One region of the Corynebacterium vitaeruminis DSM 20294 genome, then DNA from elsewhere that is predicted to be linked to it. Evidence: predicted binding sites of a transcription regulator. Region 1 holds the regulator's gene; the other holds the start of a gene.
The links. Region 1 encodes LexA, which represses DNA repair genes until DNA is damaged. Its sites were predicted from a motif close to CGAACANNTGTTCG; they were not measured.
Positions count from the first base shown of each region.

Region 2: a site for LexA is predicted at 1,207-1,220, ahead of B843_RS13220 (HNH endonuclease signature motif containing protein). Genes of this name have one in related genera too.

Region 1 is NZ_CP004353.1:1,760,855-1,768,051, reverse strand. Features, by position in the region: gene ptsP (phosphoenolpyruvate--protein phosphotransferase) at 1-1,618, shown strand, start outside; gene B843_RS08090 (DeoR/GlpR family DNA-binding transcription regulator) at 1,690-2,469, opposite strand; gene lexA (transcriptional repressor LexA) at 2,806-3,516, opposite strand; gene B843_RS13820 (hypothetical protein) at 3,972-4,142, shown strand; gene nrdR (transcriptional regulator NrdR) at 4,180-4,641, shown strand; gene hrpA (ATP-dependent RNA helicase HrpA) at 4,638-7,197, opposite strand, start outside.
Region 2 is NZ_CP004353.1:1,038,941-1,046,137, reverse strand. Features, by position in the region: gene B843_RS13220 (HNH endonuclease signature motif containing protein) at 1-1,079, opposite strand, end outside; gene B843_RS04890 (DNA alkylation repair protein) at 1,254-1,901, shown strand; gene B843_RS04885 (50S ribosomal protein L25/general stress protein Ctc) at 2,067-2,681, shown strand; gene pth (aminoacyl-tRNA hydrolase) at 2,740-3,288, shown strand; gene B843_RS04875 (hypothetical protein) at 3,275-3,547, opposite strand; gene B843_RS04870 (fumarylacetoacetate hydrolase family protein) at 3,587-4,399, shown strand; gene B843_RS04865 (NAD(P)H-dependent flavin oxidoreductase) at 4,381-5,328, opposite strand; gene pth (aminoacyl-tRNA hydrolase) at 5,356-5,943, shown strand; gene B843_RS04855 (SDR family NAD(P)-dependent oxidoreductase) at 5,955-6,788, shown strand; gene B843_RS04850 (peptide chain release factor 3) at 6,824-7,197, shown strand, end outside.

The DNA.
Region 1 (7,197 bases):
CAGCCCCCGACCGGAGCTTCCGCAGGCGGGCGAGGTCGTCGACGAGGCCCAGCGCGAGGCTGAGCTCGAACGCTTCATCACCGCCGCAGATGCCGTCGCCGCCCGCCTGCTGGATCGCTCCTCCAAGGCGCAGGGCGCTGCCGCGGAAGTCCTCAAGGCAACCGCAGGCATGGTCAGCGACCGCGGCTGGCGCAAGGCAGTAAGGAAGGGCATCCAGGGCGGCCATCCGGCCGAGTACGCCGTGGTTGCCGCAACCACCAAGTTTGTCACCATGTTCGAGGCTGCCGGCGGTGTCATGGCCGAGCGCACCACCGACCTCCGCGACATCCGCGACCGCGTCATCGCGGAGCTGCGCGGGGAGCCGGAGCCGGGCCTGCCCGACGTCGAGGGGCCCGTGGTCCTCTTCGCCGACGACCTCTCGCCGGCGGATACCGCAGCGCTGAACACGGACCTGTTCGTCGGACTGGTCACCGAGCTCGGCGGCCCGACCAGCCACACCGCCATCATCGCTCGCCAGCTCAACGTCCCCTGCATCGTCGCGGTGGGCGCCAAGCTGAAGGACATCAAGGCGGGCGAGCCGGTGCTTGTCGACGGCTCTCTCGGCACCGTCACCCTGGGCTCCGACCCGGAGGTGGCCAAGCTGGCCGAGCAGGAGTCCAAGATGCTCGCCGAGCGTATCGCCCAGTGGCGCGGCCCGGCCCAGACCAAGGATGGCCACCGCGTCCAGCTGCTGGCGAACGTCCAGGACGGCAAGGCTGCGCGCATCGCCGCGACCGAGTCCCAGGCAGAGGGCATCGGCCTCTTCCGCACCGAGATGTGCTTCCTCACCGCCACCGAGGAGCCGAGCGTGGAGGAGCAGGCAGCGGTGTACAAGAAGGTGCTCGAGCAGTTCCCGCACTCCAAGGTCGTCGTCCGATCCCTCGACGCCGGTTCCGACAAGCCGGTCGCGTTCGCGTCCATGGCGGACGAGATGAACCCGGCCCTGGGCGTCCGCGGCCTTCGCGTCGCCCGCGCCAACGAGGACCTGCTCACCCGCCAGCTCGACGCTATCGCGCTGGCTGCCAAGGAGCTGGGCCGCGACGAGAACTCGCCCACTTGGGTCATGGCACCGATGGTCGCCACCGCCCGCGAGGCGAAGTGGTTCGCGGGCCTGTGCGCCGAGCGCAACCTCACCGCGGGCGCGATGATCGAGGTGCCCGCCGCCTCGCTCATGGCCGACAAGCTGATGCCGTACCTCGACTTCGTCTCCATCGGCACCAACGACCTGACCCAGTACACCATGGCTGCCGACCGTATGTCCCCGCAGCTGGCGTACCTCACTGACCCGTGGCAGCCCGCGGTGCTTCGCCTCATCTCGCACACCTGTAAGGAAGGCAAGCGCTTCAACACCGCCGTGGGCGTGTGCGGCGAGGCCGCTGCCGACCCGCTGCTCGCGTGCGTGCTGACAGGCCTTGGCGTCAACTCGCTGTCCGCCGCATCCACCGCCATCGCCGGCGTAGGCGCGCAGCTGGCAGCCGTCGACCTCGAGACCTGCCAGAAGGCAGCCGAGGCGGCGCTCGACGCCGAGGGTGCCACCGAGGCCCGCGCCGCCGTTCGCGCGGTCATCCAGCCGAGCTAAGCAACGCGCAAAGCCGGTCGCTCCCTTCTATGCAAGAGGGGAACGACCGGCTTTTTGCTGCTTGTCGACGCCTACGGCGCGATGACCACTTCCACGCCCTTGTCGCGCAGTGCCTGCACGAAGGACTCCGGAGCGTTGGCATCGGTGATGATGACGTCGATCTCGGAGATGGCGCCGAAGCTCACGAGGTAGTCAGTGCCCATCTTCGTCGAGTCACACAGCACGACCACTTTGTGGGCGTTGGTGATCATGGCCGACTTGATCGCGGCCTCCTGCGAATCGGCGGTCGACAGGCCGTGGTCGAGGGTGAGCGCGTTGGTTCCGATGAACGCGACGTCCGCACGCATGAGCGCTAGGGTGCGCAGCGCCGTATCGCCGACGACGGCCTGGGTGATGGCGCGCACCGCGCCGCCGAGAAGCTGTACCTCGTCGAGGCCGGAGTTGGCCAGCGAGAGCGCGATGGAGAGGCTGTTGGTCACGATCGACCACTGCTTCGCCTGGGGCTGAACGGCGAGGAGGTCCGCGAGCGCGGCGGTGGTGGTACCGGCGTCGAGGAACATTCCGCCGTTGGCCTCGGGAAGGTAGGCGAGCGCCGCGTGGGCGATGGAGTTCTTCGCGCCCGATGCCGAACGCGCGCGTGTGTCCAGGCTGAACTCGGTGGTCTGGAAAGTCTGGTTGGCAACGGCGCCACCGTGGACGCGGTGGACGACGCCCTCCCGATCCAAGACCGCGAGGTCGCGCCTAATGGTCTCGGCGGTGACATCAAACCGAGAGGCAAGCTCAGTGACGTTGACGCGGCCCTCGACGGCGGTCAGTGAAGCAATCTGTCGGCGACGCTCCTCCGAATACATCTCTATCTCACAACTTTCTTTCAGGATTGACCACGATGCGGACATCGGACATGTCCGAACAATCCGTATGGGAATGAATAACTTAACTTCCATCCATTGTGGCACGCGGGGAGGGGCCCGAGAAGACACTTTCTTTTTGAATGAGGAGTAAACGGGCACTCAATCAGAAATTTGCGAGGAAGAAAACCAGAAAGGCCCGTTTTACTTGCACGGAAATACCAAACAAGCAAACATGTGACTCTCGTCAAAGTGCCGCCGGGCTACCCCAATCAGGGTGTAGAAAAAGACGCGCCCACCGAATTTTCGGTAAACACGTCCCTTTAGGGGTTCGGCAAATCACAGCTTTCGCATAACCGAGACCACCTTGCCCATGATGGTGGCGTCGTTGCCGGGGATCGGGTCAAACGCGGGGTTATGGGGAAGCAGCCACACGCCGGTGGAATCGCGGAAGAACTCCTTCACGGTGGCCTCGCCGTCGATGAGTGCGGCCGCAAACTCGCCCTGTTCGACCACCGGCTGCGAGCGCACAACGACCCAGTCGCCGTCCAAGATTCCGGCCTCGATCATGGACTCGCCCACGACCTGAAGCATGTACAGCTCGCCCTCGCCGACGATGTCCGCGGGCAGCGGGTAATAGGTGTCGATGTTCTCCTCTGCCAGGATGGGTGCACCAGCCGCGATCGATCCCACGACGGGGACCATGTGGGTGCCGGAGGACATGGAAGAAAGCTCTTCCGGGACCTTGTCGGGAACCGGGGCGAGCTTTGCGGCCTTTTTCCCCGGCTTCTTTGGCTGCTCCGGAAGGGCTCGGACGTCCACGGCGCGGGGTTTGTTGGGGTCCCTGCGCAGGAACCCCTTCTTCTCGAGCTCTTTTAGCTGGTAGGCCACTGAAGATGTGGACTGAAGCCCGGCCGCGTCGCCGATCTCGCGGATGCTCGGCGGGTAGCCGCGCAAGACGACCGCGTCCCGGATGACCTCGAGGATCCTGCGCTGTCGCTCGGTGAGCTTCGGTTCCTTGGGCTGTGGCGAAGACTTCTCTGTGCTCATAGTGTGTTGTGTCCTTTGCGTCTATTCGTCGCTCGGGGAGTGGGGACCGGCGCAGCGTGTGGAAAAGGATTCGAAAGGGCGATCTCGAAAACCTATTTGATCTTTCCTAGGACAGTGTAGCGCATGAGGGGACAAACAGGTACACATGTTCGAATTTCGTGTCGCGGGATTGACAACCATTCGAAAACAATCCATAATTTCGAACAGACATGCGAATCGGTTGGTTTCGGTGGGGAACCTTTTGTTTAAGGTTTTGCGTGTTCCTACAGATCGACCTAGTTTTCCTCAAAGGAGTTGTAATGACTATCTTGTCGCCACGTGCCAGCACGCGTCGTCATACTCGTGGCCCGGCCGCGCTTGTCGTTCCCGCTGCTGCAACCTGGGACGGCGGGACACTCGAGATCGGTGCCGGCCTAGCACCGGTTCGCACATTCGATCTAGGGGAAGGTGAACATGTGGAAACGGAGGCTTCCTCGGAAGTCAGCCGTTCGAGCAAGGCCTCCTCTTCGAGCCTCATCGTCGGCTTCTTGCTCGGGCTCACCCTCATGGGCGGCATGCTGGCCACCTGGCCGGAGGATGGGGCGGCGCCAGCCGCTACCGCGCCCGCGGTAAGCCAGGGCCGCTAGGAAAAGGCCACCTGTAGCAACCGGGTATGATGTAGCCGTGCATTGCCCGTTTTGTCACAGTCAGCATTCCAAGGTCATTGACTCGCGCGTCATAGACGGCGGCACGGCGATTCGTCGGCGCCGCGAGTGCAGCGTGTGCCAGGGCCGCTTTACAACCATCGAGAAGGCCCAGCTGCTGGTCATCAAGCGCAACGGCATTACCGAGCCGTTCAGCCGCGAAAAGGTCATCGTCGGCGTCCGCCGTGCCTGCCAGGGGAGGAACGTGTCGGAGGACGCGCTCAAGGTCCTCGCCCAGGAGGTCGAGGAGTCCGTCCGAAACAAGGGCAGCTCGCAGGTGTACGCGAACGACATTGGCCTCGCCATCCTCGATCCGCTCCGCGAGCTGGACGAGGTCGCCTACCTTCGCTTCGCGTCGGTGTACAAATCTTTCGAAAGCGCCGACGACTTCGAGTCGGAGATCCGGCTCATGCGCCGACGCGACCGGCAGAAGGAGTCCTAGGCCCCGAGCGACTGAATCGCCTTGGCGATCTTGCGCTCGGAAACGCTCTGGGCGGTACCCAGGCGCTGTGCGAACAGGCTCACGCGAAGCTCCTGCAGCTGCCACTGGATGTCGCGGATGTTTGACACCCGGATGGAGCCCTTCCGTGCCGAGGACACTTTCTGGCTCAGCTGTGCCTCGAGCTTTTCCACGACTTCCTGTCGCTGCTGGTCCTTGCCGGGGTTCCTGTCCATCTCCTCGAGCCGGATGCTCATGGCCTGCAGGTAGCGGGGGAGGTGCTTGAGCCGTGATACGCCGTGCTTGGACACCGCGTGCTCGGGCAGCAGGAAGTCCAGCTGCCGGTTGAGGTCGTCGATGGCGGCGCCCTTCCAGCCTTTGAGCTGGTTCTGGATGTCAAAGTAGGACACCAGACCGGGTGCGAGCGCGACGATCATTTGTCGCACCCTCCCCGCCACGAGCTGCCGGACGGTGGAGAGCAGGCTCTGGAACTCCTCCGGCGTGCGTACGGGCCCGCCGTGCTCCATCATGAGGTCGCGGATCGCCGCGGTGCGGGCATCGTTGACCAAGCCTTCCGGGCCGCCGTGCGGGTAGTTTTCCACCGCGACGCGCTGCTTGAGGGGGAGCCCGTTGAGCGTCTTCTGGGTGTTCACCGTGATCTCACGCAGCAGCATGGTGAGGTTCGCGCTGAAGATCGACGCCTCTGCCTCCTCCTTCGTGGGCATGGCCCTGACCGCGATGCCGTTGGGGGTGGCCACGAGCGCGGGGTAGGCCTTGACCTTCTGCCCGTCGACGGTGGTCTGGATGGCCTCCTTGACCTCGCCGAGGGTGTCCCTTGTCCAAGTAGTCGTTTCCTTCTGCTCGATGCGGCGGTTGACCCGCGACACGGACGACTTGATCTGTCCCGCGCGGCGGCGCTTGAGGGCGTCGAGGTCGCGGTCGGAGTCGATCACCTTGCCGTGGCGGTCGACGGCGGCGTATCGCATGCGCAGGTGGGCGGGCAGCTTCGTCTGGTCGAAGTCACCGGGCTCGATGGTGATGTGCGTGATCTCGCCTAGGCGCTGCGCGATCTGCTCCAACAGGCCGCCCTCGTCGGGATGGAGCGAGGGGAGGATGCGCTCGGCGAAGTTGGGGGCGGGGACAACCGAGCGGCGGATGTGCTTGGGCAGCGAGCGGATGAGCTCGGTGACGAGCTCGAGGCGCACGCCGGGGACCAGCCACTCGCAGCCCTCCTCGCTGATGCCAGCGAGCAGGGGGATGGGGACCTGCATGGTCACGCCGTCGTCGGGTGCGCCCGGCTCGAACACGTAGGAGAGCTCGAGCTTGAGGGAGTTCTGGTACCAGGTGCTCGGGAACTGTTCCTCGGTCACCTCCTGGGCGTCGTCGTGCAGCAGCTTGTCCGGGTCGAAGTCGAGGAGGGTTGCGTCCTCGCGGGAGGCCTTCTTCCACCAGCGGTCGAAGGTGACGCCGGAGTAGACGGACTCGGGCACGCGGGCGTCGTAGAAGTCGAAGAGGCTGTCCTCATCCACCAGCAAGTCGCGGCGGCGAGCCTTCGCCTCCAGCTCCTCGGCCTCGGCCAGCTTCTCGCTGTTCTTCTTGTAAAAGGCGTGGTGGGTGGTCCACTCGCCCTGAACGAGGGCGTGCCGGATGAACAGCGCACGCGCGTCCTCAGGCTCGACCCGATGAAAGGGGATGAGCCGGTCGACGACGATGGGCACGCCGTAGAGCGTGGCGCGCTCGTAGCACATCGCGTTGACGTGCTTCGTCGACCAGTGGGGCTCGGAGTACTGATGCTTGAGCAGATCCTGGGAGAGCTCCTCGACCCAGCGCGGGTCGATCGCCGCGACGTCGCGCGCCCACAGCCTGGAGGTCTCCACGAGCGCCGAGGCCATGATGAACTGCGGCGGCTTCTTGGACAGCGCGGAGCCCGGGAAGATCGCAAAGCGGGTGTTCCTGGCGCCCTGAAACTCCCTCGACTCGGCGACCCGGATACCAATGTGGGAGAGCAAACCCGACAGCAGCGAGCGGTGGATGGCGTCCTCGTCCGGCTTTTCCACGTCGTCCGCCGGCTTGTCCCAGCCGATCTGGTCACCGATGTTCTGCAGCTGGCGGACAAGATCCCACCACTCGCGGATACGCATGTAGTGAAGGAACTCTGCCTGCATCTTCTTCTTGAAGGCGTTGCCGGACAGCTGGGCGCGCTCGCCGGAGATGTAGTTCCACAGGTTGAGGTAGGTGAGGAAGTCGCTGGTCTTGTCCCTAAACCGGGCGTGGAGCTGGTCGGCCTGGGCCTGTTTTTCCAAGGGGCGTTCCCGAATGTCCTGGATGGACAGCCCGGCGACGATGACGTAGACCGCGCCCAGGCAGCCCAGCTGCTGTCCGGCGACGAGCATGCGCGCCATCCGCGGGTCGACCGGGATCCTCGCGAGCGTGCGTCCGACGCGGGTGAGCGTCGGGGAGCCGTTCTCCGAAGTGGAGTTGGTCAGCGCGCCGAGCTCGTGGAGCAGCAGCAGGCCGTCGCGAATGGAGCGGGTGTCCGGCTTCTGGATGAACGGGAAC
Region 2 (7,197 bases), 720 kb from region 1:
GTCCGAGCGAACATTCGACCAACCCCCGCCGGGTAGCTGGTAACCACCTTTCCGTCCGGCGTCCTCCACTTCACGACCCCATCCTCCACCTCGTAGTCCACGAGGCCGGAGCTTTTCATGTTGTGGCAGGAACGACACAGCAGCACGCCGTTCGACGGGCTGGTCTTGCCTCCGTCCGCGTAGTTGACCTGGTGGTCGTGATCGCAGACGGTGTGGGTGCAGCCGGGGCTGCGGCAGCCGTCGTCCCTAAACTTCATGTACACCTGCATGCGCTCGCTGAACGAGTAGTGATTCACCTCCTCGATCTCTGCCGCGCTCAGGTCACGCGCCTTGGCGGCGATGGCCCGCCACTTGGCGGACTCTTCCTTGCTGAGGAAGCCGACCGTGGGCATGTAGAGCCCCTCCATGTCCGGGCTTGTGAACAGGTTGAGGGTCACCGAATACTTGGTGACGCGGTCTCGGATGAATTCCTCGAAGACCTCGGCGGAGTATGGTGTGAACTTCTGCGGCTCCTCGGACTCTTCTTGGTCCGCCTCCTCCTGCAATTCGGCGGCCTTCTGCTCGAGGCACTGCTGGAGCACATCCGCCGCGGCACCGGATACGACGGCCTCGAGGTGTGTGTTTCCCTCGCCGTCGTCGTGCATCTGGAGGAAGCGCCCCTCCTCCGGATCCTTGACCAGTTCGCCGAAGTGCATGGCAACGATGTCCGTGACTTGCCTCCCAAGCTTCCGTTTCAGGGGAAGCTCTTGGCCTTTCACCGTGGGAGTGATGAGAAACGCCACCTCCTCGTCGATAGCGGCCAGCTCTTCCGGCGTGAGCCCCGCGAGCGGGGCGCAGATGCTCAAGATCCGCTCTAGATCGAGCGGGTACCCATCCAACTGACGCCCAAGGGTGACAGGCATGTGGTGAAAGAACCGCATGGCATCGAGGAGGCGTCCTGCGCGATAGTTGGACACTCCAAACTGGCGGGCAACGACGGACTCATGGACTATGGCGTCCACGTCCTCGGCGTCCTCGTCGCGGATGCAGAGGACGAACCACTGATGGAACTGCCTCCGCGCAGACTCTTGATCATTCATACTCAACGGAGAATCGGGATCGCGATGCTCGAAGAATGCCCCGTCCTCGATCGTTATTTCCCGCATGTAGCGGCCCCTTAAAGTGTTGGCTTGTATCGAAGTCAATCCTTTACCCACCACCCATCCTAGAACACCTGTTCGACAAATTCAATACCCTTCTGCTAGGGTTGGGGCATGACCGCAGCGACCGTGCGCGCCGCACTCGAGCCACTGGCCAATCCGGCAGACGCCCAGGCCATGAGCACATACATGAGAAACCACTTCCCATTCTTAGGCATCAAAACCCCTGGTCGTCGTGAAGCGACGAAGGAGCTGATAAGGAGCTGGAGGGGCCGCGAACCCGCGGAAGTCTGCAACCTGGCCGAGGAGCTGTGGGCGCAGGAGGAACGCGAGTTCCACTACGTGGCCTGCGACCTGCTGCGCGCCTACAAGGGGGAGCTGGGGGTGAGCTGGCTGGCCGCGCTCGTGACCACCAACTCCTGGTGGGACACCGTGGATGCGCTGGCCAAGGTGGTCGGGAAGCGGGCTTCCCCGCGAGACATGCGGGCGTGGTCGCGCACGGACAACCTCTGGCTGCGGCGGGTCAGCGTCATTCATCAGCTGGGTTTCAAGGAAAAGACCGACCCCCTCCTGCTCGCGGAGATGATAGACGCGGCCAACGGTACCGGCGAGTTCTTCCTCAATAAGGCGATCGGCTGGGCGCTGCGGGACTACGCGCGCACCGAGCCCGAGTGGGTGCAGCGATTCGTGGAGCAGCACGACCTCGCCCCGCTGGCCAGGAGGGAGGCGCTCAAGGGTTTGGCCGGAAACCGCAAGGCGTGATAGGATTTTTCAGTCTCGGCGAGGGCGCGCAAGCGCCGTTATCGACGCGATGTAATTCTCAAGCTTTTTTGAAACGCCTGCGAAGACTCGACCAAGACATTCGAGTCGGCCGCGGGCCTTTTGTCATTTCGCGGCCGAAACCCCATGACAAAAGGAGAAATAGGAATGGCTTCCTACCCCACCATTGCTGCTCAGCCGCGTAACGAGTTCGGCAAGGGCGCTGCCCGCCGCACCCGCCGCGCAGGCCTCGTCCCGGGCGTCATCTACGGCCTGGACCTCGAGGCTCCGGTCCACTTCGCCGTCTCCCGCCTCGAGCTGCACTCCCTGCTGCGTAACCACGGCTCCAACGCCGTTCTCGAGCTGGACATCGAGGGCGACAAGCACCTGACCATGGTCAAGCACGTCGACCAGAACGTCCTGACCCTGGACGCAGACCACGTCGACCTCCTCGCCATCAAGCGCGGCGAGAAGGTTGAGGTCGAGGTTCCGGTCGTGCTCGAGGGCGCCCCGATCTCCGGCATGCTCGTCCAGGATCTCGACCACGTCCTGGTCGAGGCCGACGTTCTGTCCATCCCGGAGAACATCACCTTCTCCATCGAGGGCTTCGAGGAAGAGGCTCGCGTCCACGCTGGCGACCTGGCTATGCCGGAGAACACCACCCTGGTCACCGACCCCGAGGCAGTTGTCGCCACCATCGAGCGCATCGAGGAGGTCGCCGAGGAGACCGAGACCTCCGAGGAGGAGGCACCTGCAGCCGAGGCTGAGGGCGACGCTGAGTAGTCAGTAACGCCGCAAACCGCGGGAGTGCCGTGCGCACCTTCCCGCGGTTTTTTCTATGATGAGACAGGTGACTGACGCACCTTTCCTCATCGTGGGGCTGGGAAACCCCGGCCCCCAGTACGAACGCACCCGGCACAACGCGGGATACATGGCGCTCCACGAGCTCCTCGGGCACGACTCGCTGCGCCCGCACAAGAAGTCGAACACGCTGATCGCGGAGACCCGCCTCGGCGGCAAGAAGGCGATCCTCGCCCAGCCACGCTGCTTCATGAACCTCTCCGGCACGCCCGTGCGCGCGCTCGCAGACTTCTTCAAGGTCCCACCCGCCCAGGTTGTCGTGCTTTTCGACGACCTGGAGCTGGAATTCGGCCAGGTCAAGGTGTCGCTCTCGGGCGGGGATCACGGCCACAACGGCCTGCGGTCCATCACCAAGTCGCTGGGCACGAAGGACTACGTGCGCGTGGGCATCGGGATCGGGCGCCCGCCGGGGAGGATGGATGTGGCCAGCTTCGTGCTCAAGCCGTTTAGCAAGGCGGAGATGAAGGAGCTGCCCATCGCCCTCGCCGACGCCGCCGACGAGGTCGCGCGGTTTGTCACCACTTCCTAGCCTTGATGAGCGCCAGCCGAAGGCCTTCGTCGTCAAGCGTAAGCGCGGACTCCTTCTTCAACCGATGAACCACGGTCGGGCAGTTCACGCAGCGGGGACGATCCTGGCAGCACTTCCCCTTCTTGGGGCCCTTTTCGAGGGCGCGGCGCACCTTCTTGAGCTTCGAGTCCTTGACGTGCGAGGGCTTCGACACCTGGGCGCACAACTCTTCCCAGGTCACCTCGCCTCGGGCATAGGCCCACGAATCAACTCTTCCCATACCATCTAAGTTAGCACAGCCTAAGCAAAGGAGCATCCGATGAAACTCGCCACCCTCAGGACCGCAACTGGCTACCGCGCCATCGAAGTGACGGGAGAGAATAGAGGAAGGGTGCTGGCCGAGACCGATGCGGGGACGTTCCTGCGGGATGGGCTGGTGGGGCAGGGTGAGGAAATCACCTTCGACCCGAAGGACCTAGGACCGGTCATCCCCCGACCGGGGAAGATCATCTGCGTGGGGCTCAACTACGCCCGCCACATCCTCGAGATGGGGCGCGAGCTGCCGGAGTTTCCCACGCTTTTCATCAAGTTCCCCGAGGCGCTCACCGGCCCCTACGACGACATCCACGTCCGCGAGTCCGACGCGGGCGCCCTCGATGCGGAGGCCGAGCTCGCGGTCGTCATCGGCAAACGGGCGCACCGGGTGAGCGTCGAGGAGGCGACGGATCACATCCTCGGGTATTCCATCATCAATGACTACACGCAGCGCGACTGGCAGACCCGCACCCTGCAGTTCCATCAGGGAAAGAGCTACTACCGCTCGGCCGGCTTCGGCCCCTGGATCGTGACCGCGGACGAGTGGCAGCCGGGGCCGCGCATCACCGCAACCTGGGGCGAGGAGGTCTTCCAGGACGGGACCACCGACGACCTCATCTTCGACTGCCCCACCCTCGTCTCCTTCATCTCGCAGATCTACCCGCTGGAGCCGGGCGACGTCATCGCCACCGGCACCCCAGACGGCGTGGGCCACGCCCGCACCCCGAAGCGCTACATCCGAGACGGCGAGACCGTCACCGTCGCGATCGAGGGCATCGGCGCGATCGCCAACACCACCTACATCGACAGCGAGTAGACGATGTCCTCGGCGCTGCCGGTGGGGATGCCACGGGTGTCGCCGGTCAGGCAGTAGGCCCCCGCCTCGGTGCCGCGCAGCGACTTGGTCAGGGGGGAGAGGTAGGGGTAGATCGGCGGCAGGTCGCCGAGCGCGTCGGTGAGCTCGGTGCGCAGCCCCCGCGCGTAGCGGCCGGAGAACGCGCGGGAGGAGACGGTCGCGCCGCCCTTGAGAAGAAGGGATCGGTTGAACTCGCTGGTGCCCGCCTCGTCGGAGAGCAGGAACACCGAGCCGCACGAGACCGCCGCGGCCCCAGCGGCCACCAAGCGCTTGACGTCCTCGGCCGTGCGCACGCCGCCCGCGGCGATGAGCGGCACGCTGACCCGCTCGGCGACCTGCGGCAGGAGCTCCTCGACGGACAGGTGGTTGGGCTCGGCGGCGGCATCCCAGGTCAGCCGGTGGCCGCCGGCCTCGTATCCCTGCACGATGAGCGCGTCCGCGCCACGCGCGGCCTCGGCCTCCTCGACGCTGGTCACACTCACCCACGCCTCGATGCCAGCAGCGTGCGCCTCGTCGATCTGCTCCGGGGTGAAACACCCGAAGCTGGTGGAGACCACCTTCGGCGGGTTGGCCAGCACGACCTCCCACTTCTCCTCGAACTGGTTGGAGAAGTCCGGCGTGACCGCCTCGGGCACCTCGTCGAGGAAGGGCTCGAGCCTGCCGCGCACCGCCTCGACGTCCCCCACGGCGGGATGGAAGGGCTGCGGGAAGAAGAAGTTGACGCCGTACTCGACGTCGCCGACGTCCGCCATGTCGCGGGCAAGCTGGTCGGCGCTGATGTTTCCGGAGGGCAGGAAGCCGAGGCCCCCGGCGCGGGCGACGGCTCTGACGAGGGCGGGGGTGGACGGGCCGCCCGCCATGGGCGCTGCGATGATCGTGGGGAAGGTCATGTCCACATCCTATGCAATGATGAGGACATGCCTTTGTTTTCACGCCTCCGCACGCTTTTCGCCCGCGATCTCGACGAGCCCGTGGAGTGGCTCGTCGTAGGGCTCGGGAACCCCGGCGGGAAGTACGCCTCAACGAGGCATAACGTCGGCTACCTTGGCGTCGACAAGCTGCTAGAAGGCGAAAAGCTGAGCAAGCTGAGCAGGTTCCCGGCGCTGGGGGCGCGGAGGGGCGGGATGCTGGTTCTGCGCTCGACCACCTACATGAATAATTCCGGCGAGGCAGTGGCGTCGGCGGCGCGGAGGTTCGGCGTCCCGGCCGAGCGCATCATCGTCCTGCACGACGAGCTCGATCTGCCCGAGGGGACGGTGCGGCTGAAGCAGGGCGGCAACGAGAACGGGCACAACGGTCTGAAGTCGATCAGCGAGCTGCTCGGGACCCGCGACTACCTGCGCGTGCGCATGGGGATCTCCCGCCCGCCGAAGGGCATGGCCGTGCCCGACTACGTGCTGTCCTCCTTCGACGCGGGCGACATGCCGGAACGCGCGGCGGAGGCGGTGCGGCTGATCGTCTCGGAGGGGCTCGCGAAGGCCCAGAACGTCGTGCACTCTCGCTAGACTGGGAAAACATGAAGACGATCGTGATCACAGGCGCGAGCGACGGCATCGGCGCGGCCGCGGCGCGCATCATCCACGAGGCGCACCCCGACTGGCGCCTGCTGCTGACCGGCCGCAATCCGAATAAGACTAAGAACGTCGCCGAGGCGCTGGGGGCCGAATACTTCCTCGCCGACTTCGCCGAGCTCGAGCAGGTGCGCGCGCTCGCCGCGTGGATCCGGGAGCGGACCGACCGCATCGACGTGCTCGCCAACAACGCCGGAGGCATGTTCGACGGCCCCGTCACCACCGTCGACGGGTTCGAGAAGACGTTCCAGGTCAACCACCTTGCGCCCACCCTCCTCACGCACGAGCTTTTCGACGTCCTGACGGCGTCGAGGGCCTCGATCGTGGCCACCTCCTCGCTGGCGAACCTGCTGTACGGCCGCCTCGACTTCGAGAGCTTCGGCCAATCCAAGGTCTTCGACCGCGACCGCGCCTACGGCACGGCGAAGCTGGCCAACATCCTGTTTACCCAGGAGCTGCATCACCGCTATCACAGCCGCGGGATCTCGGCCGTCGCCTATCACCCCGGCATCGTGGCCACGAACTTCTCCCAGGACACGCACTCGTGGATGCGCTGGTTCTACTCCTCGCCGCTCATCGGCCGGGTGCTCGGCATCGGCGCCGACCAGGGCGGGGCGAACCTCGCCTTCTTCATCGACGGCACCCCGGGGATCACGTGGAAGTCGGGCGTGTACTACAACGACAAGCGCCGCCCGGGGATCGTCAACCCGTTCGCGCGCAACGCGGGGCCGCGGCACTGGGACCTGACCAACCAGTGGCTGGGGACGACCTGGGATTAGCGCCTTAAGCTGGGGGCACACTATCCTTATTCCCTATGAGTTCACCCGCCACCATCGCCGAAGCCAGCCGCCGCCGTACCTTTGCCGTCATCGCCCACCCGGACGCCGGTAAGTCCACGCTGACCGAGGCGCTGGCGCTGCACGCGCACGTCATCGCGGAGGCGGGCGCGGTCCACGGCAAGGCGGGCCGCAAGGCCACGGTCTCCGACTGGATGGAGATGGAAAAGGACCGCGGCATCTCGATCGCGTCCTCGGCCCTGCAGTTCGAGTACGCCCCCGAGGGGCACACGGGCGAGCCGTACATGATCAACCTCGTGGACACCCCCGGCCACGCCGACTTCTCTGAGGACACCTACCGCGTGCTCACCGCCGTCGACGCCGCGGTCATGCTTATCGACGCCGCCAAAGG